Regions from separate parts of the Nisaea sp. genome, predicted to be linked through region 1. Evidence: predicted binding sites of a transcription regulator. Region 1 holds the regulator's gene; each other region holds the start of a gene.
What was found. The regulator PhoB, encoded in region 1, activates phosphate uptake and scavenging genes when phosphate is short. The targets are predictions, from matches to a motif close to TNTCATAAAACTGTCA.

Region 1 (7,406 bases):
CTTCGCAAGAAGTTCGAACGGCGCTGGTAGAGGTAATTCCATGAGCAAAAACAAGAATATGGCCAAGTCCGATGCCTCCCCGACACCAAGCGCCAAGCCGAAGATGAAGGGCGACAAGGTCAAGGTCTTCTACGGTGAGAAGCAGGCCCTGATGGATGTCGACCTAGACATCCAACCGAACGAGGTCACGGCTCTGATCGGACCCTCCGGCTGCGGCAAGTCCACTTTCCTGCGCTGCCTGAACCGGATGAACGACGTCATCGACATCTGCCGCGTGGAAGGCAAAATCACCCTCGACGATGAGAATATCTACGACTCCTCGCTCGATCCGGTGCAGCTCCGTGCCCGCGTCGGCATGGTGTTCCAGAAGCCGAATCCGTTCCCGAAGTCGATCTACGACAATGTCGCCTATGGCCCGCGCATTCACGGCACGGCCCAGAGCAAGGCCGACATCGATGAGATCGTCGAGACGAGCCTGACCAAGGCCGGTCTCTTCGGGGAAGTCAAAGACCGCCTGCTGGAGCCAGGCACCGGCCTTTCCGGCGGCCAGCAGCAGCGCCTCTGCATCGCCCGCGCCATCGCGGTCAATCCGGAAGTGATCCTGATGGACGAGCCCTGCTCGGCCCTCGATCCGATCGCTACGGCGAAGATCGAGGAGCTGATCGACGAGCTGCGCGAGAACTACACGATCGTTATCGTCACCCACTCCATGCAGCAGGCTGCACGGGTTTCCCAGCGCACCGCCTTCTTCCATCTGGGCGAGCTGGTCGAGGTCGGCGATACCGAGCAGATCTTCACCAACCCGAACGACTCCCGCACGCAGGGCTATATTACCGGCCGGTTCGGCTAAGAAAGATCACGGAAAGTATCTCAATGGGTTCGAACAACGACCACATAGTCAGCTCTTTCGACGAAGAACTTGGAGCCCTCAAAGCCAAGATCGCCCAGATGGGCGGCCTTGTCGAAAGTCAGTGCGAAGCAGCTGTCCGTGCCGTGCATCGGCGGGATCAGGCGCTCGCCCAACGGGTGCGCGAAGCCGATGCTCCGATCGACCTTCTGGAAACAGAGGTCGAGGCCATGAGCCTCCGGCTGCTCGCGCTGCGCCAGCCGCTCGGGGGAGACCTTCGCACGGTCGTGGCCAGCCTGAAGATCGTCAGCGACCTTGAGCGCATCGGCGATTACGCCGCGAATATCGGCAAGCGCGCCATTGTGCTCAGTAGCCTGCCAGAGATCCCGCCTGCCAATGGCATTGTGCGCATCGGCAGCCTGGTCCAGTCCCTGATCAAGGATGTGCTGGACGCCTACGCGGACGACAACCTTGATCTCGCTGTTGCCGCCTGGCACCGGGATGAGGATATCGACGAGCTCTACACCAGCCTGTTCCGAGAACTGCTGACCTACATGATGGAAGATCCGCGGAATATCTCCGCTTCCACCCATCTTCTGTTCATCGCGAAGAACCTGGAGCGCATGGGCGATCACGCGACCAACATCGCCGAGACCGTGCATTTCCAGATCAAAGGCACGAAAATGCAGGCCGATCGCCCCAAGGGCGAGGACGCCAGCTATGTCGTGACGATGCCCGAATGAGCGTTCATATCGAGAGTTAGTGTCCTATGAACATGATGAGTCCCAAAATCCTGATCGTGGAGGACGAAGCCCCTATCGTCACTCTGCTGCGCTACAACCTTGAGCGGGAAGGGTTCGAAGTCCTCGAAGCCGGCGATGGTGAAGAAGCCATACTGCTGGCCATGGAGAAAACCCCCGATCTGATCCTGCTGGACTGGATGTTGCCGCTTCTCTCCGGTGTCGAGGTCTGCCGCAGACTGCGCCGGACGCCCGAGACCAAAGGCATACCGGTGATCATGCTGACAGCGCGCGGCGATGAGGGTGACCGGATCCGTGGCCTCAACGCAGGCGCGGACGATTATATCACCAAGCCTTTCAGCCCGAGCGAGCTGATCGCCCGCATCCGCGCCGTGCTGCGCCGGACACGGCCGGCGAGCGATGCCGAGACCCTGGAGTTTGAAGATCTCGAAATGGATCTGGCATCCCACAAGGTGCGCCGGAACAACCGGGAGATCCATCTCGGCCCGACCGAATTCCGGCTGCTGCGCTATTTCCTGGAGCATCCGGGCCGGGTGTTTTCCCGTGAGCAATTGCTGGACCGGGTCTGGGGTCCCGACATCTATGTCGAGCCACGTACCGTCGACGTGCATATCCGCCGTCTGCGCAAGGCCATCAATATCGAGGCCGAGTCCGACCTGATCCGTACGGTCCGCTCTGCCGGATACGCTCTCGACCGGTCAACCACACCGGCCTGACCAAGCTCAACCCGCCTGTTTTCCGCCGGACACGGGTTCCGGCGGAAACATCCGCATCAGCACCAGCAGCAGGATCAAACCGGGCACGGCAATCGCCGTCGAGGCGAGGAAGAACCCGATCCAACCGATATGGTCCGTCACCCATCCGCCGCCGGAGCTGAGGATGGTGCGCCCGAAAGCCATGAAGGACGAGAGCAGGGCGAACTGGGTTGCCGTAAAGGCGATGTTCGTCAGGCTGGAGAGATAGGCGACGAAGGCGGCCGTTCCCATGCCGCCGGTAAAGTTCTCAACCCCGATCGTCACCGTCAGAATCCAGAGATCGTGCCCCGCCACCGCCTGCCCGATGAAAACCAGATTTGACAAAGCCTGCAACACGCCGCAGACCAGCAGCGCCTTCAGAAGCCCCATATGCTTCACCAGCGCGCCCCCCGCGAACAATCCCGCCAGCAGAGCGATCAGCCCGAAAACCTTGGTGACCTGGGCGATCTCGGTCTTTGTGAAGCCGAGATCGATATAGAACGGGTTGGTCAGCGTGCCGAGGAAAGCATCCCCGAGCTTGTAAAACAGGATGAAGGCAAGGATCAGCAATGCGCCGCGCCGAAGCAGAAATTCCGAGAAGGGCGCCACGACGGCCCGCTTCGTCCAATTGAGAATTGCATCGGGAGCTGACTTTGCTTCGCGCCTCTCGGCTGCTTCGTCTTCCGCGCCGGACTTTGGCTCCGGGCTCGCGAGGACAGTGATCAAGCCAACCAGCATGAGGCCGGCCATCGCCAGATAAGCGATGAACCACCCGACAGCGTCGGCCAGGAACAGCGCGCCGGCACCAGCGGCGAGGACGCCGATCCGGTATCCGAATGTATAAGCGGCCGCTCCCGCCCCCTGTTCTTCCTCAGGGAGCGTCTCGATCCGATAGGCGTCGACAACAATGTCCTGGCTGGCGGAAAAAAAGGTCACCGCAACTGCCATCGTCGCCATCAGTGCGGGACTGGCCAGCGGGTCAGTGCCGCCAAGCAGAATGATCGACAGCATCAGGCAGAGCTGAGTGAAGATCAGCCAGCCACGGCGGCGGCCGAACAGGTGGCCGAGGATCGGCACCTTCAGACTGTCCATCACCGGCGCCCAGATGAATTTCAGCGTGTAGGGCGTCCCGACCAGAGCGAACAGGCCGATGGTGGTCAGATCCACACCGGACTCACGCATCCATGCGCTGAGCGTGGAGAAGGACAGAAGCAGCGGCAATCCGCTGGAAAACCCGAGAAGCAGAACCACCAGCACGCGGCGCTTCAGATAAAGCGCCGCCGTCTCCACCAGCCAATCCCAGGCGCCGGACAAGGTCTCAGCCAAGCCGCGCGGCCAGAAGGTCTTTCAGATTGGCTTCCGGCCGGGCGCCGTAGTGCGAGATGATCTCGGCCGCGGCAACACCGCCTGCCCGTCCCCAGTCAGCCGGCTCCATACCCTGGCAATAGGCATGCAGGAAACCTGCGGCGAAAAGATCGCCCGCGCCGGTCGTGTCCACCACTGTGGCCACCGGCTCGGCATCAATCACATGGACTTCCGATTTGTGCAGAACGACAGAGCCTTTCGGCCCGCGCGTGATCGCAGCCGTCTCGCAGTTTTGACGGACCTTCTGCAATGCTTCATCGAAATCCGTCGTCTGATAGAGAGACTTCAGCTCTTCCTCGTTAGCGAACAGAATATCGACATGGTGATCGACCAGCTCGAGAAAGGCATCACGGTGGCGGTCGACACAGAACGGATCGGAGAGGGTGAGCGAAACCTTGCCCCCGGTCTCGTGCGCGGTCCGGGCCGCCTTCACGAAGGCCTTCTTGGCTTCCGGCGGATCGAACAGATAGCCTTCCAGATACACCACGCGGCTGTCCGCGATCAGGTCCGGATCGACATCCTCCGGGCCGAGCTGCACGCAAGCGCCAAGGAAGGTGTTCATGCTGCGCTGGGCATCCGGTGTCACCATGATGAGGGATCGGGCGGTTGGCGGCCCGTCCAGGGTCGGCGCTGTGTCGAAGCGCACGCCGACAGCGGTGATGTCATGCCGGAAGACCTTGCCGAGCGTATCGTCCTGTACCTTGCCGATATAACCAGCCTTGCCGCCAAGGGACGCAAGACCTGCGGCCGTGTTGCCGGCAGACCCACCCGACATTTCCATGCCGGGACCCATCTTGCTGTAAAGCAACTCGGCGCGCTCGGCGTCGATCAGGTTCATCGCCCCCTTTTCGATGCCGTTCTCGGAGAGAAATACATCGGTGGCTTGGGCGAAAACGTCGACGATCGCGTTGCCGATACAGGTGACATCGATGGGTTTGGCTGCCATGCGGACCAGGCTCCCGAAAACAGGGCGAAAAAAGGTTGGCGGACCGGATGTCCGCTCAATGCGGCGACAAGGTACTGGAGCAGGGACAGCAAGGAAAGTCTGCTATCACCGAATGGCGCCACGGCTCTTGCGCGGACAGGGATCCTATGCTTTTTCGGTCGAAATGCATTGGACCGCACCGCTTCCGGCCCCAAGTGATCCGGTGACAACGCCAGAAAGAAGAAGAGATCGACTATGTTTTCAGCCTTGTCCGCCACCATCGGTCAGCTGACGGATCCCCGGCTCCGCAATCCGATCATCATCAGTGTCGTCGGATCGATCACGGCAATCCTGTTGCTCGGAGCGACGGTCTGGTACGTCCTTGACTGGTTTTCGTTCTTCGGCGGCTGGCTGGATGACGCGGCGGCCTGGGTCGCCAGCCTGATCGTGGTGATCCTGGGCGTTCTCTTTTTCCCTGGTGCCGCGAACATAATCTCCGGGCTGTTTCTGGATTCAGTCTGTAAGGCAGTGGAAGCGCGGCATTATCCGGCACTCGGCCCCGCGCGCCCGCAGCCTTTCATCGAAACCGTTCTGGAAAGTCTGAAGTTTCTCGGTATTACTATACTTGTTAACGTTCTGCTTCTGCCGATCTATCTGCTGGTCCCCGGTCTTAACCTGATCGTTTTCTACGGCGCGAATGGTTATCTTCTGGGGCGGGAATTCTTCGAAATGGTTGCCATGAGGCGGCTGACTCCGGCAGAAGCCAAGGAACTGCGGAAGCGTAAGGCAGGGTCGGTTTTCGTCAGTGGCGTGCTGATCGCCGCAGTCATGACCATCCCCGTTGTGAACTTCGCGGGGCCGGTCATTGCGACGGCTTTTATGCTTCATCGTTTCGAGCGCTTGCGGAGCGACATGAAGAAATGATAATAAGTCCTTGAGTATTAAGGTCGATGGCCATGGTCTCTTCTGCAATTATATGAGTTGACGATCTGATGTTTCGGCGTAAAAAATCCGGCACGGACACCACCGAGCGCACAAGCCCGTCGTTCGGCACCGGCGCGACAGACGAACAGCAGACCTCCGGATCCCAGGACCGGAAATCTCCCTCGGAGACGCGCTTGGATGCGGCGGCGCCTGTCTCCGATGCGGTCACAACCAGAAAACCGGACGAGGAGTCCAGAATGCAACCGAGCAAGCCATCCTCATCGGGATTTGTACCGGAAATCCCGCGCCGGACTCTCGATCTTCCGGGCTCATCGAGCCGGCGCGGTGGCGCGCCCCGCTCCGAGAGCAAGAAGCTTACGGTCGGCCCCGAGATCTCCCTGACCGGTGAGATCACGGCCTGCGACAGCCTCGTTGTCGAGGGCACCGTTGACGCGACCCTGGAAAACAGCCGCCATCTCGAAGTCACCGAGTCCGGCCATTTCAAGGGTAAGGTGGTAATAGACGAAGCCATCATCGGGGGGCGCTTCGAAGGCACCTTGGTCGTTCGGCAAACCCTGCATGTTCGGAGCACCGGTCGGGTTACCGGGTCTGTGCGCTTCGGCCAGCTCGAGGTCGAACTCGGCGGTCAGATCGACGGCGATATCTCGCTTTTCAAAGACGAGCCTGTGAACACGCCGGAATAGGTTGATACCGGTGCGTTCTCTTCTCCTTCTCTTGATTGCTGTCAGCCTGTCGAGTTGCGGCGGAGCCGTTCAGAAAACGGCCAGCACCGGACGCGTTCAGCAGCCGATCTCTGCCGAGAAATCTGCGGCCGCCGCTACGAAACAGGCCGAGCCGGGAGGCTCCGCTTCGGTCGCCAGCCTGCCCGCGCCGGCGAGCCCGCGCGCACCGGCTTTCAGCGAAGAAGAGCGCGACCCAAGCAGATTGCTCGATCTCGGGCAGCACGACCTTTCGAGCATCCTCGGCAAACCCGCCTTCATCCGGCGCGATATGTCCGCCGTGGTTTGGCAGTATCGCACGGATGTCTGTGTGCTTGATCTGTTTCTCTATGAACTCGATCAAGACCTCGCCGTGACCTATTACGAGTTCCGACCGCGACGCGATGGGGCACTTGTGCGGGACGAATGCTTTGTCAACTTACTGCAGCGCGGCATCTCGCGTGCGGCACAGAGCTGATCCGGCTCAGGCAGGCTCCAGCGTCTTATCCTTGAAGTTGCACAGATCGGAAACCGGGCAAACCGGGCAGACGGGCTTGCGCGCCTTGCAGATATACCGGCCGTGCAGGATCAGCCAGTGATGCGCATGAAGCATCCATTTCGCCGGAATGCGTTTTTCCAGAGCCAGCTCCACCGCAAGCGGCGTCTTCCCGCTCGCCATCCCGGTCCGGTTGGCAACGCGGAAAAGATGGGTGTCGACAGCGATGGTTGGCTGACCAAACGCCATGTTCAGCACCACATTCGCTGTCTTCCGGCCTACCCCCGGCAGTTTCTCGAGCGCCTCCCGGTCCTGCGGGACAATGCTGTCATGCTCCCGGATAAGTATTTCCGAAAGCGCGATGACATTCTTGGCCTTTGAATTGAAGAGGCCGATCGTCTTGATGTAATCGCGCACCCGCTCAAGGCCCAGCGCGACCATCTTCTCCGGCGTATCCGCGACCTCGAACAACGGCCCTGTCGCCTTGTTGACCCCGACATCCGTAGCCTGCGCGGAGAGCACAACCGCAACCAGCAAGGTATAGGGATTGACGTAATTGAGCTCGCCTTTCGGCTCCGGCTCGCGATCGCTCAGGCGCTGGAAAAAACTGTCCACCGCCGCGTTCGTCATCCGTT
Region 2 (7,406 bases), on a different contig from region 1:
GCTGGTCTTCTACATCGTGCTCGGCTGCTTCCTCGACGGTATCTCGTCGGTGGTGCTGACCATGGCGGTTGTGGAGCCAATGATCCGGCAGGCGGGCATCGACCTGCTCTGGTTCGGCATCTTCATTGTCGTGGTGGTCGAGATGGCACAGATCACGCCGCCGATCGGCTTCAACCTGTTCGTCCTGCAGGGCATGACCCGGCACGAGATGGGCTTCATCGCCCGCTGCGCCATTCCGATGTTCCTGATCATGGTGCTGATGGTGTTTGTGCTGATCGGGTTCCCCGAAATCGCAACCTGGCTGCCGGACAACATGCGGCAAGGTCCTTCCTGACCGGCCGACTTAGCACTTCCTGAAAAGGGCGGTCTTCGGGCCGCCTTTTTTGTTGCCGTTCCTCCTGCTGGACGGGGACGGTGGAGCGGGTATTCTCTGGTCCCAGAGAGGTCCGGGCCGGAAGCGCGCGGGCAGGGGAGGGAGTAAACATGGAATTTTCGACACCGCCGCACATCGCAGATCTGGCGGAAAAGACGCGCAGTTTTATCGCAGAGAAGGTGATCCCGTTCGAGAGCGATCCGCGCTGGACCGCGCACGGGCCGACGGAGGAATTGCGCAAAGAGCTGACGGATCTCGGCAAGGCCGCCGGGCTGTTCGCCCCTCATGCGCCGAAGGAATTCGGTGGCCTCGGCCTCGGGCATCTGGAGCGTGCCTTTGTCTTCGAGGAAGCCGGCTATTCCCTGCTTGGACCGACCGCTTTGCATTGCGGCGCTCCGGACGAAGGCAACACCCATCTGCTTGAGGTTGCCGCCAGCCCGTCACAGCGGGAACAGTTCCTGGCACCGCTTGCCAAGGGCGCGCGCTCCTGTTTCGCGATGACCGAGCCGGACGGCGCAGGTGCCGACCCCTCTCTGCTGGCGACCACGGCAAAGGTGGATGGAAACGGCTATGTCATCAATGGTCGGAAATGGTTCATCACCGGTGCCGAGGGCGCGGATTTCGTCATCATCATGGCGAAGATCGAGGGTGGCCCGGCGGACGGTGGGGCGACGATGTTCATCGTGCCGAGCGACCGGGCGGGTATCCATCTGGAAACGCAGATGGACACGCTCGACAGCTCCTTTGCGGGCGGGCACTGGGAGATGCGGTTCGAGGATCTCCGGGTCGATCAGGAAGACGTGCTGGGTGAGCCCGGCGGCGGCTTCCGGCAAGCCCAGGTCCGGCTCGCCCCGGCCCGTCTGACCCATTGCATGCGCTGGCTCGGCTCCGCCCGCCGGGCGCACGACACGGCACTGGATTATGCGAACCGGCGCGAAGTGTTCGGCCAGAAGCTCGGCAAACATGAGGGTGTCGGCTTCATGCTGGCGGATAACGAGATGGATATCCGCACAGCCCGGCTGTCCCTGATGCAGGCGGCCTGGCTGCTGGATCAGGGTGATAATGCGGCGGAGGAAAGCTCCATGGCCAAGGTGCAATGCTCCGAGGCGATCTGGCGCATCGTCGATAATGCGGTGCAGATCCTCGGTGGTGCCGGCACCAGCGCGCATCTGCCGGTGGAACGGATTTTCCGCGAAGTGCGGGGCTTCCGGATCTATGACGGCCCTTCCGAGGTTCATCGCTGGTCGCTCGCCCGCAAGGCCCTGAAGCGGGCTGCCGGGCGAGCGTAGGTCTGATGTGTCTAGGCGGCGGATAGCAGTCCGCCGCCGAATGCATAGGCGGACATGCTGATGGAGCCGTGGCTGTAGCTGCCATGCAGCTTGTGCCCGACTTCTCCGGCTCCTGCACCTGCCGCTACGAAGAACGGCAGGAAGTGTTCCGGCGTCGGGTGGGCCCGGCGGCCGGTCTCCGGTGCTTCCGGAAACTGCATTAGACTGTCCCATTCTCCGGCTTCGGCCGCTTTGAGTACCCAGTCATCGAATGCAGTGGCCCAGGCCGGCGGCGGTGTTCCCTCAGGACCGAGCTCCCGTAGATTGTGGGTGACCGAACCAGAGCCGACGATCAACACGTCCCGCTCGCGAAGCGGGGCAAGCGTATGGCCGATCTCGAAATGCTGCCGTGCTGTGCCGTCCCGTACCAGTGAGAGCTGGACAACGGGGATATCGGCATCCGGATAGACGAGTGAGAGCGGAGCCCAGGTGCCGTGATCGAAACCGCGGCTGGCATCCTTCTCCAACTCTATTCCCTGACCGGTCAGTAGGTCATCTACCCAGTCAATCAGATCCGAAGCGGTTCGTGCCGGGTACCGAATGCGATAGAGCGCGTCCGGGAAGCCGAAGAAGTCATGAACGGTTTCCGGGGCTTCGGCTGTGGTCAGAGTAGGCTGTGCCGCTTCCCAGTGCGCCGAGACGATGAGGATCGCCGCCGGGCGCCCGACCCGGCGGCCCAGCGTCCCGAGAAAGTCTTTCGAGACGTGGGTGCTGAGCAGCAGGTCGGGGGCGCCGTGCGGCAGAAAGAGGCTGGGCAGGCTTGCCATGGATCTAGCTCTGCCGGGCGAAACTGTCGGGCGTCAGGGTCAGGATTTTCGGCGTCCGCACTGCATAGGCACCGTCACCGAGCAGAGCCTGAACCACGAGAGTTGCCGCCCAGAATGCCGGGAATTCCCAGCCGCCGTTCGGATTCGTGTAGAGCCAGCCGTTTGCGCCATGCACCATGAAGACGGCACCGAGCAGGATCGGCAGGGTGGCGATGGAGACCAGCCGGGTGGCGAAACCGGCGATCAGCGCGATACCGCCTCCGACTTCAGCGAGGATGGTCAGGTAGGCGAAGATGGCCGGCAGGCCGATGCTGTCGAAAAAGCCGACAGTGCCGGCCGGGGTGAAGACAAAGATCTTGAGAGCGCCATGGGCGAGGAAGAGCACGCCGAGGGATACGCGTAGGATAAGCGCGGCATAAGGCGCGGTGTTCTGGTTGGTCATCGGATCGTCCTTTCGTTTCGAGGAAAGGGCGGCACACCGCGCCGCCTGTCCGACATAGTTAATTGCGATCTATTGTCGCCATAAGCTCTCTGTTGATTGAATGAATATAAACGATATGTTGCGAATATGGATTCAATAGAGCAAATGCGGATGTTTTCGGCCGTGGCCGCCACGACGTCCTTCTCGAAGGCCGCCGGACGCCTTGGAACCAGCGCGCAGAATGTCAGCAAGAACATCCGGGCGCTGGAGGATGCGCTCGGCGTTCTGCTTTTGCATCGGACCACGCGGGTTGTCACTCTGACGGAAAGCGGGCAGGCCTATCTGCCCCGGTGTATCCGGCTGATCGAGGATTTCGACGAATTACGCTCGGTTATGAGGGACGAGGGCGCCGCGCCGAGCGGTAATCTTGTCGTCACCGCGCCGGTGCTTTTCGGCGAGATGTATCTGATGGCAGTGGTCGAGAAATATCTGGCGGCCAATCCCGGCGTGACGATCGACCTCCGGCTGAGCGACCAGCACCTGTCCCTGATCGACGAGGGCGTCGACCTTTCGGTGCGCATCGGTGTGCTGCAGGATTCGACCCTGATCGCAAAACGGCTCGGAGAGACCCGGCTGATCACCTGCGCGGCGCCATCCTATCTGGACGAGGCAGGCCGCCCCATGCATCCAAACGAGTTGCAGGCTCACAGATGCGTTTTCGATACCAACCGCCGGACGCCCGGGCAGTGGTCGTTTCGCGATGGCGGAGAAAGCCTGACGGTGACGATCCGGCCACGGGTCCGGGTGAACAGTGCCTCCGCCGTCAGAAGGCTGCTGCTGTCGGGCGAGGGTATCGGAATCGTGCCGAGTTTCGTCGTCGCGGAGGATCTGCGCAGCGGGCGTCTTGAGGCGCTGCTGGAGCCGTTCGAGGATCGCAGCCTGCCGGTATCGCTGCTCTATCTCGCCAATCGCCACCTGTCTCGGAAGGTCCGGTCCTTCATCGGCTTCATAGAGGCTGAAATCGCGGCTACGGAAAACTGGAACGCGATCTGACGCCGCGATTCCCGGACCGTCATCAAACAGTCAAGCTCCGTGGCTAAAGTGCTCCAACTTGCAGTGAGGATTCCGTATCCCGGAGCGGGCATGCGGGCGGCTTCAGAACGGCAATGGAGCGAACGATGCGACAGGCATTTGCGCGTGCAGTGATGGCGGCGACCGGCATTGCCGCAATTGCAGGGGTTCTGTTTTCAGCTCCGGTAGCCGGGGCAGACACGCTCCGGATCGGCGTCCTTGGCGGCAAGGCTGTTTCAGATGATTTTGCGGCGCAGAAGTGCCTCGCGCACGATCTCGCGGACGGTCTGTCGGCACCTGTACAAATCCTGGCCCTGCCATCCGGTGACGAGCTGCGGCAGGCCCTGATCGTCGGTGCGGTGGATATGGCTGCTCTCTCAACCCGGTCCTACAGCGCGCTCTGGCGGGCGCACCCGGGGGCGGTGCAGCCGGTGCTGGCCACGCTCGGCCGTGGCGGGGCCATGGGATACCGCGCTGTCGCACTTTCCCGTCCGGGTGCGGAAATCGACACGCTCGATAGGCTGAAAGGCAAAAACATCGGATTCGCGGACCGGCGCTCCATGCCGGGCTATTTCGTCCCGTCTGTTGCTCTTGAACGGGCCGGGCTGAATACCGAGGGGGATCTGAAGTCAGTCCAGTTCGGTGGTGGCTATCACGCCACGCTCACAGCGCTGGAGAGTGGCGCGGTGGATGCCGCGCTGACTTGGCGGTCCGACTCCGGGGCCGATTCCGTATCGGGTGCAGGCCCGTTGCAGCGATTTCAGGCCTCCTCTCATACGAATTTCATCGAATTCTGGCGCTCGCCGCTGATGCCGAATGGCCCGGTGGTTCTGCGCAAGGCGCTCCCCGAAAGCATCAAGAAGATCGTGACCAATCGGATCGCGGCCCTTGGCGAGACGGCGCCCGATTGTCTGGCAATGGCTTTTGGCCTGCCGGTGACGGGGGTGTTCCCGGTCACGCATGCCGACTACGAGACTTTCATCGTCGCCGACCACAAGCGCATTTCCTTGTCCGTCGCCAGCAACTGAGCGGCTGGGCACCCTCTACGGCTTCATGAAACTGAAGCAAAAGAGTCACGAGAACGACCCTCTCGATTGATACCAACGCTGCAGTCGGATCTCGCGCGGTGTGACCCGTTCAAACCGTGTCGTCCGAACTGCCGGTCACCCTTGTGGCCGGTCCCGACGGGCTGTTCGCAGCCCCGCACGGCGCGAGACTCAGAGGTAGGGCATGATCGAATTCAAAAACGTTACTAAGGCTTTCGGCAACATGGTCGCGGTCGATTCCGTGACTTTCGCTGTCGACAAACCGCAGATGATCGGCGTCATCGGCCGCTCCGGCGCCGGGAAATCGACCTTCCTGCGGCTGTTCAACCGACTGACCTCGGCCACGTCCGGGCAGATCCTCGTTGAAGGCACCGACGTGCTCAGCCTGAAAGGCAACGCCAAGCGGCGTTGGCAGAAAGACTGCGCGATGATCTTCCAGCAGTTCAACCTGGTTCCGCGCCTCGATGTCGTCACCAACGTGATGCTCGGCCGGCTGAACCAGCAGGGCACGCTGCGCTCCATGTTCAAGATCTTCTCCCAGCAGGACATCGACGATGCGCTGGCCGCACTCGACCGTCTCGGCCTGGCCGAGCGGGCCTTGCAGCGGGTGGAGACCATGTCTGGCGGACAGCAGCAGCGCGTGGCCATCGCCCGCGGTCTGATGCAGGCGCCGAAGATCATTCTTGCCGATGAGCCGATCGCTTCCCTAGACCCGTTGAGCGCCGAGGTGGTCATGGGCTCGCTCCGGGAAATCCACGATCGCGACGGCATCACCGTGATGTGCAACCTGCACACGCTCGATACCGCGCGCAGCTATTGCGACCGGGTCATCGGCATGAGTCAGGGCAAAGTGGTTTTCGACGGCACGGCCGACGAGCTGACCCCGGAAGCGGCGCGCGAGATTTACGGCGCCGACGCGGCCCTGAACGAGGCGGTCACCTCCACAAGCATTTCGGCCGGCGCCTCCGCGCGGGCCAAATCCGATCCCTCAGTACCGGGCCATGGGGCCACGGTCGCTGAGGCGAATGCAGCTACGGCCTGAATGCGGCTACCGCCGATGTTCCGTGGCAGCAATTCCAACCTAGGGAGTAGTTAGGGATGAATTTCGTTCGCAATTTCGCGGTGGCCGCAGCTGTCGCCATGACAGCGTTTGGCGCCGTTTCTGTCCATGCTGAAGACAAGATCTCCGAATTCCGCATCGGCGTGCTCGGCGGTGAGAACCAGTCCGACCGTATGCGCTCCAACGAGTGCGTCCGGAGCAAGGTCGAAGCGCTGCTCGGCGTGCCGACGAAGATCTTCGCGCCGGCCGACTATAACGGCGTCATCGAAGGCCTGATCGGCCGTAACCTCGACATGGCCTGGCTCGGTGCTTCCGGTTATGCCAAGACATACATCACGGACCCGGAAGCTGTTGAGCCGGTCCTGGTGAAGATCAATGCCGACGGTTCCATGGGCTATCACTCAATCGGCTTTGCCCGCGTCGACGGCAACATCAAGTCCCTCGACGACATGAAGGGCAAGAAGTTCGGTTTTGGCGATCCGAACTCGACTTCCGGCTATCTGATCCCGTCCATCGAAATCCCGGCTGCCGGTTTCCCGATGGAAAGCGGCAAGTATTTCGGTGAGGTCGTCTTCACTGGCGGTCACGAGCAGACCATCGTCGCGGTTGCCAACGGTGACATCGACGCCGGCGTGACCTGGGCCGACGGCCTGGGTGCCTGGGAAGAAGGCTACAACAGCGGCGCCCTGCGCAAAGCTGCCGATGCCGGTCTCGTCGACATGACCCAGCTCGTTCAGATCTGGAAGTCCAAGGTCATTCCGGAAGGTCCGGTCGTGCTCCGCAAGGACCTGCCGTCTGACGTTAAAGTGAAGGTGACGGGCCTGATCGCCGGTCTCGCTTCCCTCGATCCGGAATGCGCCTACAGCTTCATGGCCGGTGAAATCAAGGGCATGGCCCCGGTTTCCCACGAGACCTACGAAGTCATCATCGAAGCGCGCAAGCGGAAGATGAAGTAAGGCACTGCCTTGCTGACTGAACACGGGCCGGGATCGCCACTGTGCGGTCCCGGCCATGTTCCGGACCTCGGGTCCGGGAGTTCCAAGTTTTCCAATGCAGGACATTCCCCATGGTTGAAGTGATGCGGCAGGAAGTGCTCGCGCTCGAAGGGCGCCGACGGCTCTATACCGGGCTTTCCCTCGCGCTGCTGCTCGCCGTCGTGCTCTCCGGATACAGCGAGGCATCGGCTCTCAATTCCGGTGGTTTCCTGCAGGGGCTGTCCAAGTTTCTCGACTACCCGGCGCAGATCGTCTCTCAGGCCTGGGATCAGGGATGGGCCTTCTGGGCCCTGTTCCCGAAATTCCTGCCGGCCTTGATCGAGACTCTAAATATTGCAGCCGTGG
Region 3 (7,406 bases), on a different contig from region 1:
GATTATGCAGCGTGAAGCTCTTCATCAGGTTGTCGACGCGGATCATGTCTTGGCCGTGTTTTTGGTTGTTATCGGTCATGGTCATCACACCGGCAGGATCGAGGAGACGAGAAGCTGGGTATAGGCGTGCTGCGGATCGTCCAGCACCTGATCGGTCAGGCCCTGTTCGACGACGCGGCCCCGCCGCATCACCATCAAGCGATCCGACAGCAATCGGACCACGCCGAGATCGTGGGTGACGATGATACAGGCGATGCCGAGCTGGCGGACGAGGCCACGCACCAGATCGAGCAGGCGGGCCTGCACGGAGACATCGAGGCCGCTTGTCGGCTCATCCATGAAGACGAGGCGCGGTTTGGTAACCAGATTTCGGGCGATCTGAAGACGCTGCTGCATGCCGCCGGAGAAGGTCCGGGGCAGATCGTCCATCCGGCCGAGATCCATCTCGACCTTTTCCAGCCATTCCGAGGATGTCTCCCGGATGCTGCCGTAATTGCGTTCGCCGACGGCCATCAGCCGCTCGCCGACATTGGCGCCGGCGGAGACGTTCATCCGCAACCCGTCGCGGGCATTCTGGAAGATGATCCCCCAGTCCGTCCGCATCAGCATCCGCCGTTCGGCTTCTGACAGGGCATAGATATCCTGCAGGCCGTCGACCCGCGTGTCGAAGCGGACGCTCCCGGCGGTCGGCTGCATCAGCCCGGAGGCGCAACGCAGCAAGGTGGACTTGCCGGAGCCGGATTCTCCGACGATCCCCAGCACTTCACCGGGATAGAGCGAGAAATGCACATCCTCGCAGCCGATCTGGTGGCCGTATTTCTGGGTCAGGCCTTCGACTTCAAGCAAAGGTCCGTTGTCACGAAGCGCCATCATTTGGCGGCTCCCTTCTTTGCGGAGGGTAATGGTTCGCCCTGATCGCCGACATGGCCGGCCTCGCGGCGTTCGGCGCAATAATCACTGTCGGAGCAGACATACATCTTGCCGCCGGCATCATCGGTGATGACCTCGTCGAGATAGCTGTCTTCCGCTCCGCAGAGTGCGCAGTTCTCTTCCCAGGACTGGATGGTGAAGGGGTGATCCTCGAAATCGAGGCTCTTCACGTCCGTATAGGGAGGGACGGCATAGATGCGTTTTTCGCGTCCGGCGCCAAAGAGCTGGAGCGCGGCCATCTGGTGCATCTTCGGATTGTCGAATTTCGGGATCGGGCTCGGCGCCATGATATAGCGGCCGTTCACCTGCACCGGGTAATTGTAGGCCGTGGTGATACGGCCGAAGCGGGCGATGCTCTCGTAGAGGCTGACATGCATGACGCCATATTCCTCAAGCGCATGCATCTTCCGGGTCTCGGTCTCGCGCGGCTCGACCCAGCGGAGCGGCTCCGGGATCGGCACTTGATAGATCAGGATCTGATCGTCGGTCAGGGGCTTTTCCGGAATCCGGTGCCGGGTCTGGATCAGGCTGGCATCCGCCGTCTTCTCGGTCGTCGCCACGCCGGCCGTCTTGGCGAAAAAGCGGCGGATGTTGACGGCGTTCGTGGTGTCGTCCGCGCCCTGGTCGATGACTTTAAGCGTGTCGTTCGTTCCGATCACGGCAGCGGTCACCTGCATGCCGCCGGTGCCCCAGCCATAAGGCAAGGGCATTTCCCGGCTGCCGAACGGCACCTGATAGCCCGGAATGGCGACGCCCTTCAGGATCGCCCGGCGGATCATCCGTTTCGTCTGCTCGTCCAGATAGGCGAAATTATAGCCTTCAACCTGTTCGACCGGTTTGTCATGCTCCGGCGCCTGCCAGGGCTGCGCTTCTTGCGTCATGCTCATGGATCTCGTCCTACTCGGCCGCGGCCAGTTCGTCGTCATCAGTGCGTTCCGCCGCCTCGCGGGCCGCGATTTCCTTGCGCAATTCGCGCACGGTCACGAGCTCGCCCTGGAAGTCGACGTAGTGCGGCAGTTTCAGGTGCTGTACGAAGCCGGAAGCCTCGACATTGTCGGAGTGATAGAGGACGAACTCCTCGTCCTGGGCGGGGGCGGTGATCTCTTCACCGAACTCCTTCGCCCTGAGAGCCCGGTCGACCAGTGCCATGGACATCGCCTTGCGTTCGCAATGGCCGAAGGTCAGGCCATAGCCGCGGGTGAATTGCGGGGGCACTTTCGCCGAGCCCTTGAACTGGTTGACCATTTGGCATTCGGTGACGGTGATCTCGCCGATCTCGATCTCGAAGCCGAGTTCTTCCGGCTCGAAGCTGACTGCGAGTTCGCCCATCCGGATCTCTCCGGCAAAGGGGTGGTTGTTGCCGAAGCCGCGCTGGGTGGAATAGCCGAGCGCCAGAAGGAAGCCTTCATCGCCACGGGCGAGGTTTTGCAGCCGGGTCGCGCGGTCCGCCGGGAAGGAAGTGGACTCCCTTGTCAGGTCGGGAACTGGGCCGTCCTCGTCATCCGGCAGATCGAGCTCGATCAGGCCTTCATGATCGAGAATATCTGCGACGCGGGGCATGCCGTCGGCAACCGGTTCTTCCGATTTAGGTGCCTCGGGCGTTTCGCCGTTAGCGGCCAGAGTGAAGTCGAGCAGACGATGTGTGTAATCGAAGCTCGGACCGAGGATCTGGCCGCCCGGCAGGTCCTTGTAGGTGGCGGAGATGCGCCGGCGGATCTGCATGGTGCCGGTATCGATTGCCTGCGATGCGCCGAACCGGGGCAGGGTGGTGCGGTAGGCCCGGAGCAGGAACACCGCTTCCTGAATATCGCCATTGGCCTGTTTGATGGCCAGTGCGGCAAGATCGGGATCGTACAGCGAGCCCTCGGTCATCACTCGGTCGACGGCGAGCGGGAGCTGTTCGCGGATTTGCTGGAGGGACAGTTCCGGGATCTGGCGGTCGCCCCGCCGGATATCGGCAAGATAGTGCAGCGAGTTCTCGATGGCCTTGTCGCCGCCTTTGACAGCTACATACATGGGCCTATTCCTTTCCGCTCTGCAGGGTGACGTGCGTGGTGCGTGGCAGCGCGACCATTCTGGCGCCAGCCACAAAGACGAGATCGATGCCGCGCGGGAAATAGCGTTGCAGCGTCGCTCTGCTCTCCCAGAACGCCGCAGGGACGTCCGGCAGGCCGAGTTGCGCGCTGTCCTTGATGCCGGGACCTGTCAGGGTCAGGGTGCCGCCTTTCAGGATCGTTTCCACCTGGATGATCAGGGTGGCGCCCAATTCCGGATACTCGTCAGTGCCTGTATTGAAGGCGTCAAGATCTCCGAGCGCGCCATCCAGAATGGCGAAGGCGGCGTCTTTCGCTTCCGGGACGATCCGGGTTCCGCAATGGAATTTCAGATAGGTTTCAGCCGCCGGATTTGCCAATGCGGGATCGAGATAGAGCGGCGTCTCGAAATCAACCAGGGCCAGTGCGATGGTGGTCGCGGCCAGATCCAGTGTCTCCGGTCCTTCAATGTCGAGATCAATTGTCTCGATGGTGCCCGGACGGGCCATGGCGTCGAGCAGGTGGCGGAAAACCAATTGCGATTGGCTGACCGGATCCGAGAAGCCCGGTTTCAGCGTTTGTCCGGATTGCATGGTGGATTCCAAGGACATCGATCAGTTCTCCCGCGCCACGGTAAAGAATTCGACTTTCGTCGCTGCGGCTTTCCGGCTCGCGGTCTCGCGGCTCTGTTGGTGACGGAGTTCCAGTGGCTTGATGATGGAATGCTCGACAGTTTCCGCGCGCTCTTCGCGTTGCATAAGGGCATCGATCACGGCGGCGATTTCCGCATGATCCTTATTCCTCCCAGAGACATATCCGTGTCCGAGAACACCGCCTTCAAGCCCGACAGAGCAACGGGTTACCGTCATTTCACCGAGGTTGAAGCGGTTCCCAGTACCGCCCATGCGCCCGCGCACCATGACCATCCCGATTTCGGCCGGGCGGATCCGGGTCCAGGAGGGTTTGTCGGGCAGGTTCTGCCAGAGGCTGCGGAGGTCCTCGAAGGAGGCTTTGGCGAGGATTGACATCCATCGCTTCCGGGCCGGTGACTGATGCTGTGGTGACTGTGTCCCCATCGGTCTGTCCTTTTCTCTCGACAAATTTTATATTTGTCTAGATGTCTATATCTATCAGTGTTATAGGGGCGTCCACGCACCTGCGCAACTGGAGCGCAGTGACATTTTCATGACTCATCGAGTGAGGGTGCCTTGATCGAACGGAAAAGCGGCCAGTCCCTTTGGCGCCAGATTGCCAACGACATATCCGATGCAATCCGCTCTGGCACGTATCCGCCAGGCAGCAAGATGCCGACGGAAGCAGAGTTATCGCAACAATATGGCGTGAACCGGCATACGCTCCGGCGAGCCGTCTCGGAGCTTGCCGAAGAGGGCGTTATCCGGGTGGAGCAGGGCCGGGGAAGTTTCGTTCAGGAACATGTTCTGGACTATCTTGTCGCCAGGAAAACGCGCTTCTCGGACAACGTGCTGCGGCAGAAGCGAACCCCAGGTGGCCGCACGCTGCTGCTGACGGAAGAGGTTGGCGATCCGGCGATCCTGAAGCAGCTTGGCCTCTCCCGTGGAGCCCGCCTTGTCCGGCTCGACCGGATCGGCGAAGTGGACGGCCGGCCGATTTCCGTTGGCAGTCACTATTTCCCGGCGGCCAGGGTTCCAGGATTCGCGGAATTGCATAAGGAATTGAACTCGATCACCAAGGTCCTGACGCATCTTGGTTATGGCGAATACACCCGTAGGGAAACACGTGTGACGGCACGGATGCCGGACGTGGAGGACGCAGAGCATCTTCAACAACCGCGAAACCGGCCGGTACTGGTCATCGAGTCAATCAATGTAGACCCGGCCGGTGTTCCCATTGAGTACGGTTTTGCCCGTTATGCCGCCGACCGCTTTCAACTGGTGTTCGAGAGCTGATCGAACCCGATAACTGGTGTTCGTCGCAGATTCGAATGAAACTTATCGCAAAGCGATCCTTGACCAGTGGCAGCGCATCGCGCGAGGTAGTATCAGCAATTCAACCTGCGCAAAGCGGGACGACAAAAGGGAGGCGGGAAGCAATCCCGCCGATAGGATTGATGGTGACATCCACCTACGTTCTGCGTCTGATAAAAGACGTGTTTTCTCCTCATGCGGTCTCAAAACATCTGCCTGACGGGTGCCGGATTGTTTATTGCAATGCCGGTGATCTGAGCTTCGAAGGAGGCTCGGTGCTGCAGCCCGACGAAGCCCGGTTCATGCGCTCCGGCATGGCCGTGCGGGCAGGGACCGAAGGTGGCGAATTGTGGCGTTGGGAGTTGGACGAGACTTCAGCTGAACCGCAAGTGGATCTAGGCGAGGGTATCCATAGCGAGATCGTCGAGTCGAACGAGGTTCCCACCGTGGAGAATCTTGAAGACTGGCTGATCCGCTGCGACAGCGTGCTTTTCCCGACGGGGGGCACAGCTGTGCCGCATAGCCATCTGGGTCCGGGCATCCGCTGCATCCGAAATGGCAAACTCACCCTTTCGACGGACAAGCTTTCCAAGGACTACCTTCCGGGCGATGCCTGGTTTGAGCCTGGCGCTCAAACCGTCTGGGCGGAAGCCTGTACGCAGGAATGCACCCGCTTCATTCGGGTGCTGCTGCTGCCGAAAGAAGTCAAAGGCAAAAGTTCGATCCGCTATCTGAACGAAGCTGATCGCCGTAAACCGAAATCCCAACGATATAAGAGTTATGTAGATGAGCTCCTCTCCCTCAAATAACAGTGCCGGCCATGGCCGTCTCGGTGGCCATATTCTTGTCGATGCGCTTGTTGAGGAGGGAGTTGATCTCGTCTTCGGCGTGCCCGGTGAAAGCTATCTGGCGGTTATCGACGGCCTGCAGGAGCGCAACGGTATCCGCACGGTGATGTGCCGCCAGGAAGGCGGCGCGGCGATGATGGCGGACGCCTATGGCAAGCTGACTGGGCGTCCCGGCGTCTGCATGGTCACCCGTGGTCCCGGCGCGACCAATGCCAGCGCCGGCGTCCATGTCGCTTTTCAGGATTCCACACCGATGGTGCTCCTGGTCGGCCAGGTGGCGCGCTGGATGGTGGAGCGAGAAGCTTTCCAGGAAATCGACTACCGCCGGATGTTCGGTCAGATGGCGAAATGGGTGGCGCAGATCGACGATGCGGCGCGCATTCCGGAATATATCAGCCGGGCATTCCACACGGCAGTCTCTGGCCGTCCGGGTCCGGTGGTTCTCGCTTTGCCCGAAGACATGCTGATGGATTATGCCGATGTGGCAGGCATCGCACCCTATGTGCCGGTCGAGCCGCATCCGGGCCAGCAGCAGATGGCCGATTTCAGGGCCATGCTGGATAAGGCAGAGCGACCGATCATGATTGTCGGCGGCGGCGGCTGGGATCGTCAGGCGTGCGAGCGGATCGAGACATTCGCGGTTGCCAACAGTGTTCCTGTCGGTGCGTCCTTCCGTTGTCAGGATTACTTCGACAACCGGCATCCGAATTACGTAGGCCATGTCGGCATCGGCATCGATCCGTCCCTTGCGGCCCGCATTCAGGAAAGCGATATGGTGATCGCGCTCGGCACCCGGCTGGGCGAGATGACCACCGGCGGCTACACCATGTTCGACATTCCGCGCCCGAAGCAGGGGCTCGTGCATATCCATGGCAGCGCGGAAGAGCTTGGCCGGGTATATCAGGCCGACATGATGATCAATTCCGGGCCGAGAGCTTTTGCGGAGGCTCTGGAGGCGATGGCGCCTGTTGACGGCAGCAGCCGGTCGAAGAGTATCGCTCAGGGCCATGCAGATTATCTTGCAACGCTAGAGCCGCTGCCGGTTCCGGGCGATGTGCAGATGGGGGAGATTGCAGCCTGGTTGAACGCCACGCTGCCGGACGATGCGATCATCACCAACGGTGCCGGTAACTATGCCAACTGGATGCATCGCTATTACCAGTATCGCGGCTACCGGACGCAGCTTGCCCCTACTAGCGGATCGATGGGCTATGGCCTGCCTGCTGCAGTGGCGGCGGCGCTGGTGCATCCAGACCGTGTGGTGGTTTCAATGAACGGCGACGGCTGTTTCATGATGCACGGCCAGGAGCTGGCTACCGCCATGCAACATGGCGCGAAGATCATTGCCATCGTCATCAACAACAACATGTACGGCACGATCCGTATGCACCAGGAGCGTGAGTTCCCGGGCCGAGTGAAGCATACCGAACTCCAGAACCCGGATTTTGCGGCACTGGCAAAAGCCTATGGTGCAAATGGTGAGACGGTTCTCGAAACCTCGGAATTCCAGCCGGCATTCGAACGGGCTTTGGCATCCGATAAATCGACCGTGATCGAGGTGAAGATCGATCCTGAGGCGATCACGCCGAAAACCACGCTTTCGGCAATCAGGAAAGCCGCCCTCGCAAAGGCCGGCTGAGTTCACGCCT
Region 4 (7,406 bases), 380 kb from region 1:
CAAGGTTGCGCCGGAAGATCCTTTTGCCGGGATTGCCGACGCCAGCCAGATCGCCGGCACCAACCCCGAGATCGAAATGTTCGATCCGTATGAGCCATCTGCCGAAGGCCTTACAAATCTGGCGGCCGCCGCCGAAGAAGCCGGTCTCGCGGTCAAGGGTATCACCAATTCGGAAGGCGGGGACGCCGGCTGGAGCACCACCGAAGTTGCCTTTGCGGCAAGCAACGGATTTTCCGGTCAATACCAGCGCTCCAGCTTCTCTGTCTCCGCCGTCATGCTCGCAGGCGAAGGTCAGGGGATGGAGCGGGATTACGATTATACCGCCAAGGTCTTTTTCGCGGATCTCGAGGATGCCGCCGAGATCGGTCGCCGGGCAGGCGAACGGACGATCCGCCGTCTGAACCCGCAGCGCCCGTCGTCGCAGCGTGTTCCGGTGATCTTCGACCCGCGGGTCAGCCGCTCGCTGCTCGGACACCTCTCCTCCGCCATCAACGGCGTGTCGATCGCGCGGGGTACTAGTTTCCTGAAAGACAAGATGGGCGAGCAGATCTTCGCCGATAGCATCCGCATCGTCGATGACCCGTTGCGCGACAGGGGCTTCCGCTCCCGCCCGTTCGACGCCGAGGGTCTGCCGACCGAAAAGCAGATGATCGTCGAAGATGGCCGTCTCGCCTCTTGGATCCTCGACCTGTCGACGGCGCGGCAGCTCGGTCTCGAGAGCAATGGGCACGCCTCGCGCGGCGTCGGTGGGCCGCCGAGCCCGTCCGCTACGAACCTTTATCTGGAACCCGGCGAGATGAGCCCCGAGGACCTGATCAAGTCGGTTGGCACCGGCCTCTACATCACCGACATGATGGGCTCCAGCGTCAGCACCGTGACCGGAGATTACAGCCGGGGCGCAGGCGGCTTCTGGATCGAGAACGGCGAGCTGGCCTATCCGGTATCCGAAATCACCGTTGCAGGGCACCTCACGGAAATCTTCCGGAACATGACGCCAGCAAACGATCTTACATTCAAATACGGCACCGACGCGCCGACCATTCGCGTCGATGGCCTGACCCTTGCCGGATCGAACGCATAGGCCTTTCGGTTTCTTTCACTAATTTGTGACTCGAAAACTCTGGCAATTACGATTGGGCCACCCCAGATCAGGCCCAATCGAGAAATTTCCTATGGAGTCCGAAGATGAGCTGCAAACGTAGCTTGCCGCGCCTGTTCCTTGTGCTTGTCGCTGTTGGACTGGCTGCTGCCGTGTCCCGCGACCCGACAGACGCGTCCGAAATGAATTTGATCGACCCGACAATCAGCGCACACCGGGGCCTCGCCATCGGCGGATACGATCCGGTTGCCTATTTCACAGACTATGCCGCCGTCCATGGGGACGAAACGTATGCCGTTGAATTCGACGGTATACGGTTCCTTTTCAAAAACGCCGACAATCGCCACCAGTTCCTGCAGGATCCCAATCGCTATATGCCTCAATTCGGCGGCCACAGCACCTTTGCCCTCGCCAAGGGCAAGCTGTATGGCGCGGACCCGACGGTCTTCGACATCATCGACGGCCGCCTTTATCTCAGCCGCAACGAACGGGTGCAGGAGCTCTGGCACCGGAACCCCGACGGCTATATCCGTCAGGCGGAAGAGAACTGGTCAGAGCTTAGCGGTGGCTAACCTCCGACTCGCCTAACAACCTCCTCTGGGCACCACCAGCCTGAGCGGTTGCGATGGCAGGGAAATACTGGCGGGGAGATTGGTCACGATATCCCCGTCTGCCTGCACAGGGTCGCCGCTATAGGCCCCCTCCTCCGCCCAGATCGAAACGGACCGTGTCTGGATAATCCGGTAGCCGGCCGTCGTCGGCAGACGGCCCATCATCATGTTCGCCGCATAGCGCACGGCGTTCCAGCGCCCGACGCGCTCGAACAGACAGACATGCAGGATGTCCGCGTCGAGCCTGGCGTCAGGCGCGCAGATGAATGTCCCACCGTAAAAATGCGCCTTGGCGACCACGACCGAAGCTGCCTTGTAAGTGTGGCCTTTGATCGCCACCCGGTAATGGTGCGGCTTGTAGGAAGCCAGCTCCGACAGCGTCGTCAACACATAGGCGCCCTTGCCCAGCCGGGCCTTAACACGCGTATTCACGTTTGCCACCACATCCGCATCGAGACCGACCCCGGCCATCAACGTGAAACGGTGGCCGTTCACATCGCCTATATGCGCCTCCATGACTGGACCACGCCAGATCGTGTCGGCAATTTCCTCGGCCTTAACCTTCAGGCCGATCTCGGCGGCCAGCACGTTCGCCGTGCCGAGCGGCAGGATGGCAAGAGGTAACTCCCCACCGCTCATGCCATTCACCACCTCGTTGATGGTTCCATCCCCGCCAGCGGCCACCACAGCGTCCGGCGCATTTTGTGCCTTCATCAGACTGTGCTGCCTGGCCTGACGGGCAAAGGCTTCGGCATCCCCCCGCGCCCCGGTCTCCTTAACCGTGACCATGACGCCATGGGATTTCAGCCGCTCGATGAGCGATGAGAAAAGCGCATAACGACGCTGTCCTGCCTTTGGGTTGTAGATAACCAGCGCATGGTTCCGGCCATCTCCGGCATCGAATTCGAGAGGGTCGCTTCCCTTCACCCGGGTCGAATCGCCAGTGACCTGATCCAAGTGAAACTCCCGCACGCGGATTGTTGCTCAGCCTAGCGGATGACAGTTTTATTAAACAGCCTATGCACTCCACAAATATAAATAGATTTTTTGTTACAGATTCATGAAGTCATACAAAGTTCATTTTACAAAATATGGTGTGATTCATAATAGAACGCGCAACAGACATTGGACAAAAGCGGTTTTCATTCAAGATCCGGCAAGTTTTCAAAAACGGGATGACGGCAAATGAACAGCCAGAAGGGTACCGACCGCTACCGGGCAATCTGGATTTCCGACATTCATCTCGGGACCAAGGGATGTCAGGCCGAGTATCTGCTCGATTTTCTGAAGCATACGGAATCCGACTACCTCTATCTGGTTGGCGATATCATCGATATCTGGCGCATGAAGCGCTCCTGGTCCTGGAAGCAGAGCCATAACGACGTGCTGCAAAAGCTGCTGCGCAAGGCGCGCAAGGGCACGAAGGTCATGTTCCTGCCGGGCAATCACGACGAGATGTTCCGCGGGTTCCTTGGCGAAAATTTCGGCCAGATCGAGGTCCGGGACGAGCATGTCCATGTCACCAAGGATGGTCGCCGCTTCCTGATCCTGCATGGCGACCAGTACGACGTCGTGGTGAAGTACAACAAGTGGCTCGCGCTGGTCGGCGACGGCGCCTACAACCTCGCCCTCACGCTCAACACCCATTTCAACCAGATCCGCCGCTTCCTCGGCTATCCTTACTGGTCGCTCTCCGCCTACCTGAAGAACAAGGCGAAGCGCGCAGTCGAGTTCATCGGCAATTTCGAGCATGCGCTGGCCGACGAGGCTTCCAAGCGCGGCGTCGACGGCATTATCTGCGGCCACATCCACAAGGCCGAGATGAAGCAGATCGGCGACATCACCTACTGCAACGACGGCGACTGGGTAGAAAGCTGCACGGCGCTGGTCGAGCACGCCGACGGCCGTATGGAAATTCTCAACTGGGCCGAGGTGAGGCAACTCACCTTCGCCTGAGGCGGTAAGCCCAATGAAAATCCTTCTCGTTTCCGACGCCTGGTTCCCGCAGGTGAACGGCGTTGTCCGCACCCTGAACACGGTGATCGGCGAGCTCAAGGCCATGGGCCACGAGGTCGACACCATCACGCCGGACCAGTTCACCACCATCCCCTGCCCGACCTATCCGGAGATCCGCTTGGCCTGCTGGCCCTTCTTCCGGGTCCCGGCGATGATCGAGGCGGCCCGGCCGGATGCCATCCATATCGCCACCGAAGGGCCGCTGGGGATGACGGCGCGGCGCTATTGCGTGCGCAACAAGCTGCCTTTCACCACGGCCTATCACACCCGGTTCCCGGAATATGTCGAGCCGCGCCTCGGCGTGCCGGTGTCATGGACCTACAAGGTCATGCGCCATTTTCACGGCAAGTCCGCCGGTGTCATGGTGGCCACGAAATCCATCCGCGCCGATCTTGAGGCGCGCGGCTTCGACAACATCAAGGACTGGAGCCGGGGCGTCGACACAGAGCTGTTCCGACCCCAATCAAAAGATTCGATCGACGCGCCGCGACCGGTCTTCATGTTCGTCGGTCGGGTGGCGGTGGAAAAGAACCTTCCCGCTTTCCTTGAGCTGGACCTGCCCGGCAGCAAGGTGGTTGTCGGCGGCGGCCCTGACATGAACATGCTGAAAAAGCGCTATCCGGACACCATCTTCGTTGGTGCCAAGAAGGGTGAGGATCTGGCCCGGCATTACGCGGCAGCCGATGTCTTCGTCTTCCCGAGCCGGACCGATACATTCGGCCTCGTCATGCTGGAAGCCCTCGCGTCGGGCGTGCCGGTCGCAGCTTTCCCGGTTCCCGGCCCGCTGGATGTCATCGCGTCGGAGAAGGTTGGCGTGCTGTCAGAAGATCTTGGTGCGGCGGCCAAGGCTGCGTTGAAGCTTTCCGCTGAAGACTGCCGGGCCTATGCGCTCGGCTACAGCTGGCAAGCCTGCGCAGAGCAGTTCTTCAACAATCTGGCCCCCTTCGATTCCGATGCCGCTTTCGGCCGTTTCACGGCACGACCCGTCAAAGCCGCCTGACGTTTTACGCCAATAAGAACTTGGCCCGGCAACGGCGCCCTAGTATGCATTCCCGTAATCGCGAAAAGTGACCGATTCGGTCCTGATGTTCGAACGGAAAGCATGCTGAAACGTCTGTTGCGCACGGATACCGGCCGCGAGGTCGCAAGCCGCCTGTTGGCCACCTTGCTTCGGGGCCTCGCGCGCACCATCCGTTGGCAGATCATCAATCCAGAAATCGCTGACACCGTCTTCCGAAGTGAGCAGCCGATGATCGGCGCCTTCTGGCATAACCGCATCATGCTGATGACGGAGATCTGGAACAGCGACCGGCCGTTCGCCATGCTGCAGTCGAAACACCCGGACGGCCGCCTGATCGCCCGCACCATCGAGCATCTCGGCATCGAGGACATCGTCGGCTCGGCCGGCAAGGGAAAGGGTGGAGCCCAGGCCTTGCGCAGCATGCTGCGGGCATTGAAAAGCGGCACCAGTGTCGGTGTCACACCTGACGGCCCGCGCGGGCCGCGCATGCGGGCCTCCGGCGGCGTCATCGCACTTGCCCGGATGAGTGGCGCGCCGATCTACCCAGTAACCTGGAACGTCTCCCGCCGCCGGGTACTGCGGAGCTGGGACCGGTTCATCCTCGCCCTGCCCTTCAGCCGCGGTGTCTATATCTGGGGTGAGCCCATCCATGTGCCCCGGGATGCGGACGAAGCGCAGATGGAAGTCCTCCGTCTCGAACTTGAAGAGCGTCTGAACCATCTCTGCGCCCAAGCGGACGCCGCCCTCGGAACTGACCCGATCGCGCCCGCCGATCCGGCGCCGGAAGCCTCATGATCTTCCGCCTCTATAGTGTCGCCATGCGCCTCGCCAGCCCCCTGCTCGACCGGCTTCTGGAAAAACGCCTCGCACGTGGCAAGGAAGATCCCGCACGCATCCGCGAACGCCGGGGCGAGGCCACGCTCCCGCGCCCGACGGGCCATCTCTTCTGGGTACACGGCGCCAGTGTTGGCGAATGCCAGACAGCACTTGCGCTGATCGACCAGCTGCTGGCGCTCGACCCGGAGCTGCAAGTACTGCTGACCAGCGGCACCCGCACTTCCGCCGATCTGATGGCCGGGCGCCTGCCGGAGCGGGCAATCCACCAGTTCGTACCGGTTGATCAGCCTCGCTGGATTGACCGGTTTCTAGATCACTGGGCCCCATCCGCCGCCATATTCGTTGAGTCCGATCTGTGGCCCAATCTTGTGCTTGAGACCCAGGCGCGCGACATCCCCCTGATCCTGGCCAACGCCCGCATGTCGGAGAGTTCCTTTGCGCGCTGGCGACGCCTCGGATTTCTGACCGGGCGCCTGTTCGAGGATTTCGCCCTGATCCTGGCCAGCAACGAAGCCCAGAAGCGGGGCTTTGAAAGCCTGACCCGCGCTCCAGTGGTCTGTATAGGAAACCTGAAACGTGCCGCCGGCCCGCTTGCGGTAGATGAAGTAAAATTGCTGGAGCTGAAACACGCTACAGGGACCCGGCCGGTCTTCCTTGCCGCCAGCACACATGACGGTGAGGAGTCTGCAATACTGACAGCTCACCGCCATGCCGCGGACAGGATTCCCGGCCTGCTGACAGTGATCGCACCGCGCCACCCGAACCGCGGCCCCGCAATCGAGCTCATGGCGGCGGATACAGGCCTCACGGTTGCCCGACGATCTACGGGAGCTTTGCCCGATGCGGCAACCGAGGTTTATGTCGCGGATACGATGGGCGAGATGGGTACCCTGTTCACGCTCGCCGATACGGTCTTCATTGCCGGATCCTTCGTGCCCGTGGGCGGACATAACCCGCTTGAACCCGCCCATTTCGGCAAACCGGTCCTGTTCGGCCCGCTGATGACAAAGAATGCCGATATCGCCACAGACATGATCGCGGCAGGGGTTGCCGAAGAGGTTGCTGATGGCATCGCGCTTGGCGGCCGGATTGTCGCGCTGACGCAAGACGGCGCGGAGCGCAGTGCCATGACCGGCGCAGCACTGGCCTTCGCTCGGGGGCAGTCGAAGATCGCGGAGGAAATGGCGGAACGCATCATGGACACCGTCAACCGTCACGGTGCCCCCGGCGCAAGCCCGAGCGGGACGACACCATGAAAGCGCCGGAATTCTGGCATCGCGCAGGCCTGCTTTCGGCACTTCTGACACCCGTCTCCTGGCTCTACCAGATCGGGGCCTCCTTCCGCCTCGCGGTGACAAACACTTACACGGCCTCCGTCCCCGTGTTCTGCGTCGGCAACCTCGTTGCTGGCGGCGCCGGGAAAACGCCTGTTGCTCTGGCGCTCGGCCGGGCCCTGATCCGGCGCGGCCTGAAGGTCGCCTTTCTCAGCCGGGGCTATGGCGGCAACAAGACTGGTCCGCTGCAGGTTCTGCCGGACCGGCACACCGCCCGCGACGTTGGCGACGAGCCGCTCTTGCTCGCCGAGGCGGCACCGACATGGATCGCCCGCGACCGGGCGGCCGGTGCCCGGATGGCGGCGGAAGCTGGCGCGGACATCATCCTGCTTGATGACGGCTTCCAGAACCCGGCCCTTGCCAAGACAATGTCCGTGCTGGTGGTGGATGGCGGCTACGGCTTTGGAAACGGTCATGTGATTCCGTCCGGGCCGTTGCGTGAGCCGGTATCTCATGGGCTGGCCCGGGCCGATGCCGTCATGCTGCTG

Region 2: the regulator PhoB is predicted to act here: its motif matches at 5,010-5,025, upstream of phnC (phosphonate ABC transporter ATP-binding protein).
Region 3: the regulator PhoB is predicted to act here: its motif matches at 4,139-4,154, upstream of phnF (phosphonate metabolism transcriptional regulator PhnF).
Region 4: the regulator PhoB is predicted to act here: its motif matches at 2,708-2,723, upstream of VOI22_RS16670 (diacylglycerol kinase family protein).

Annotation. Positions count from the first base shown of each region.
Region 1 covers NZ_JAXMNY010000004.1:441,697-449,102, reverse strand. The annotation lists gene pstA (phosphate ABC transporter permease PstA) at 1-30, shown strand, start outside; gene pstB (phosphate ABC transporter ATP-binding protein PstB) at 59-850, shown strand; gene phoU (phosphate signaling complex protein PhoU) at 874-1,590, shown strand; gene phoB (phosphate regulon transcriptional regulator PhoB) at 1,626-2,324, shown strand; gene VOI22_RS18485 (AmpG family muropeptide MFS transporter) at 2,331-3,668, opposite strand; gene VOI22_RS18480 (adenosine kinase) at 3,661-4,653, opposite strand; gene VOI22_RS18475 (EI24 domain-containing protein) at 4,888-5,556, shown strand; gene VOI22_RS18470 (polymer-forming cytoskeletal protein) at 5,625-6,260, shown strand; gene VOI22_RS18465 (hypothetical protein) at 6,271-6,753, shown strand; gene nth (endonuclease III) at 6,760-7,401, opposite strand.
Region 2 covers NZ_JAXMNY010000007.1:77,189-84,594, reverse strand. The annotation lists gene VOI22_RS20935 (TRAP transporter large permease subunit) at 1-334, shown strand, start outside; gene VOI22_RS20930 (acyl-CoA dehydrogenase family protein) at 484-1,662, shown strand; gene VOI22_RS20925 (class III extradiol ring-cleavage dioxygenase) at 1,674-2,468, opposite strand; gene VOI22_RS20920 (DoxX family protein) at 2,473-2,910, opposite strand; gene VOI22_RS20915 (LysR family transcriptional regulator) at 3,037-3,942, shown strand; gene VOI22_RS20910 (PhnD/SsuA/transferrin family substrate-binding protein) at 4,068-4,988, shown strand; gene phnC (phosphonate ABC transporter ATP-binding protein) at 5,191-6,048, shown strand; gene phnD (phosphonate ABC transporter substrate-binding protein) at 6,105-7,022, shown strand; gene phnE (phosphonate ABC transporter, permease protein PhnE) at 7,133-7,406, shown strand, end outside.
Region 3 covers NZ_JAXMNY010000001.1:928,677-936,082, forward strand. The annotation lists gene phnL (phosphonate C-P lyase system protein PhnL) at 1-79, opposite strand, end outside; gene phnK (phosphonate C-P lyase system protein PhnK) at 85-873, opposite strand; gene VOI22_RS04370 (alpha-D-ribose 1-methylphosphonate 5-phosphate C-P-lyase PhnJ) at 870-1,811, opposite strand; gene VOI22_RS04375 (carbon-phosphorus lyase complex subunit PhnI) at 1,828-2,946, opposite strand; gene phnH (phosphonate C-P lyase system protein PhnH) at 2,951-3,574, opposite strand; gene phnG (phosphonate C-P lyase system protein PhnG) at 3,578-3,991, opposite strand; gene phnF (phosphonate metabolism transcriptional regulator PhnF) at 4,172-4,891, shown strand; gene VOI22_RS04395 (hypothetical protein) at 4,927-5,718, shown strand; gene VOI22_RS04400 (thiamine pyrophosphate-binding protein) at 5,696-7,396, shown strand.
Region 4 covers NZ_JAXMNY010000004.1:58,934-66,339, forward strand. The annotation lists gene VOI22_RS16660 (TldD/PmbA family protein) at 1-1,081, shown strand, start outside; gene VOI22_RS16665 (YHS domain-containing (seleno)protein) at 1,186-1,671, shown strand; gene VOI22_RS16670 (diacylglycerol kinase family protein) at 1,684-2,667, opposite strand; gene VOI22_RS16675 (UDP-2,3-diacylglucosamine diphosphatase) at 2,896-3,666, shown strand; gene VOI22_RS16680 (glycosyltransferase family 1 protein) at 3,680-4,726, shown strand; gene VOI22_RS16685 (lysophospholipid acyltransferase family protein) at 4,829-5,542, shown strand; gene VOI22_RS16690 (3-deoxy-D-manno-octulosonic acid transferase) at 5,539-6,840, shown strand; gene lpxK (tetraacyldisaccharide 4'-kinase) at 6,837-7,406, shown strand, end outside.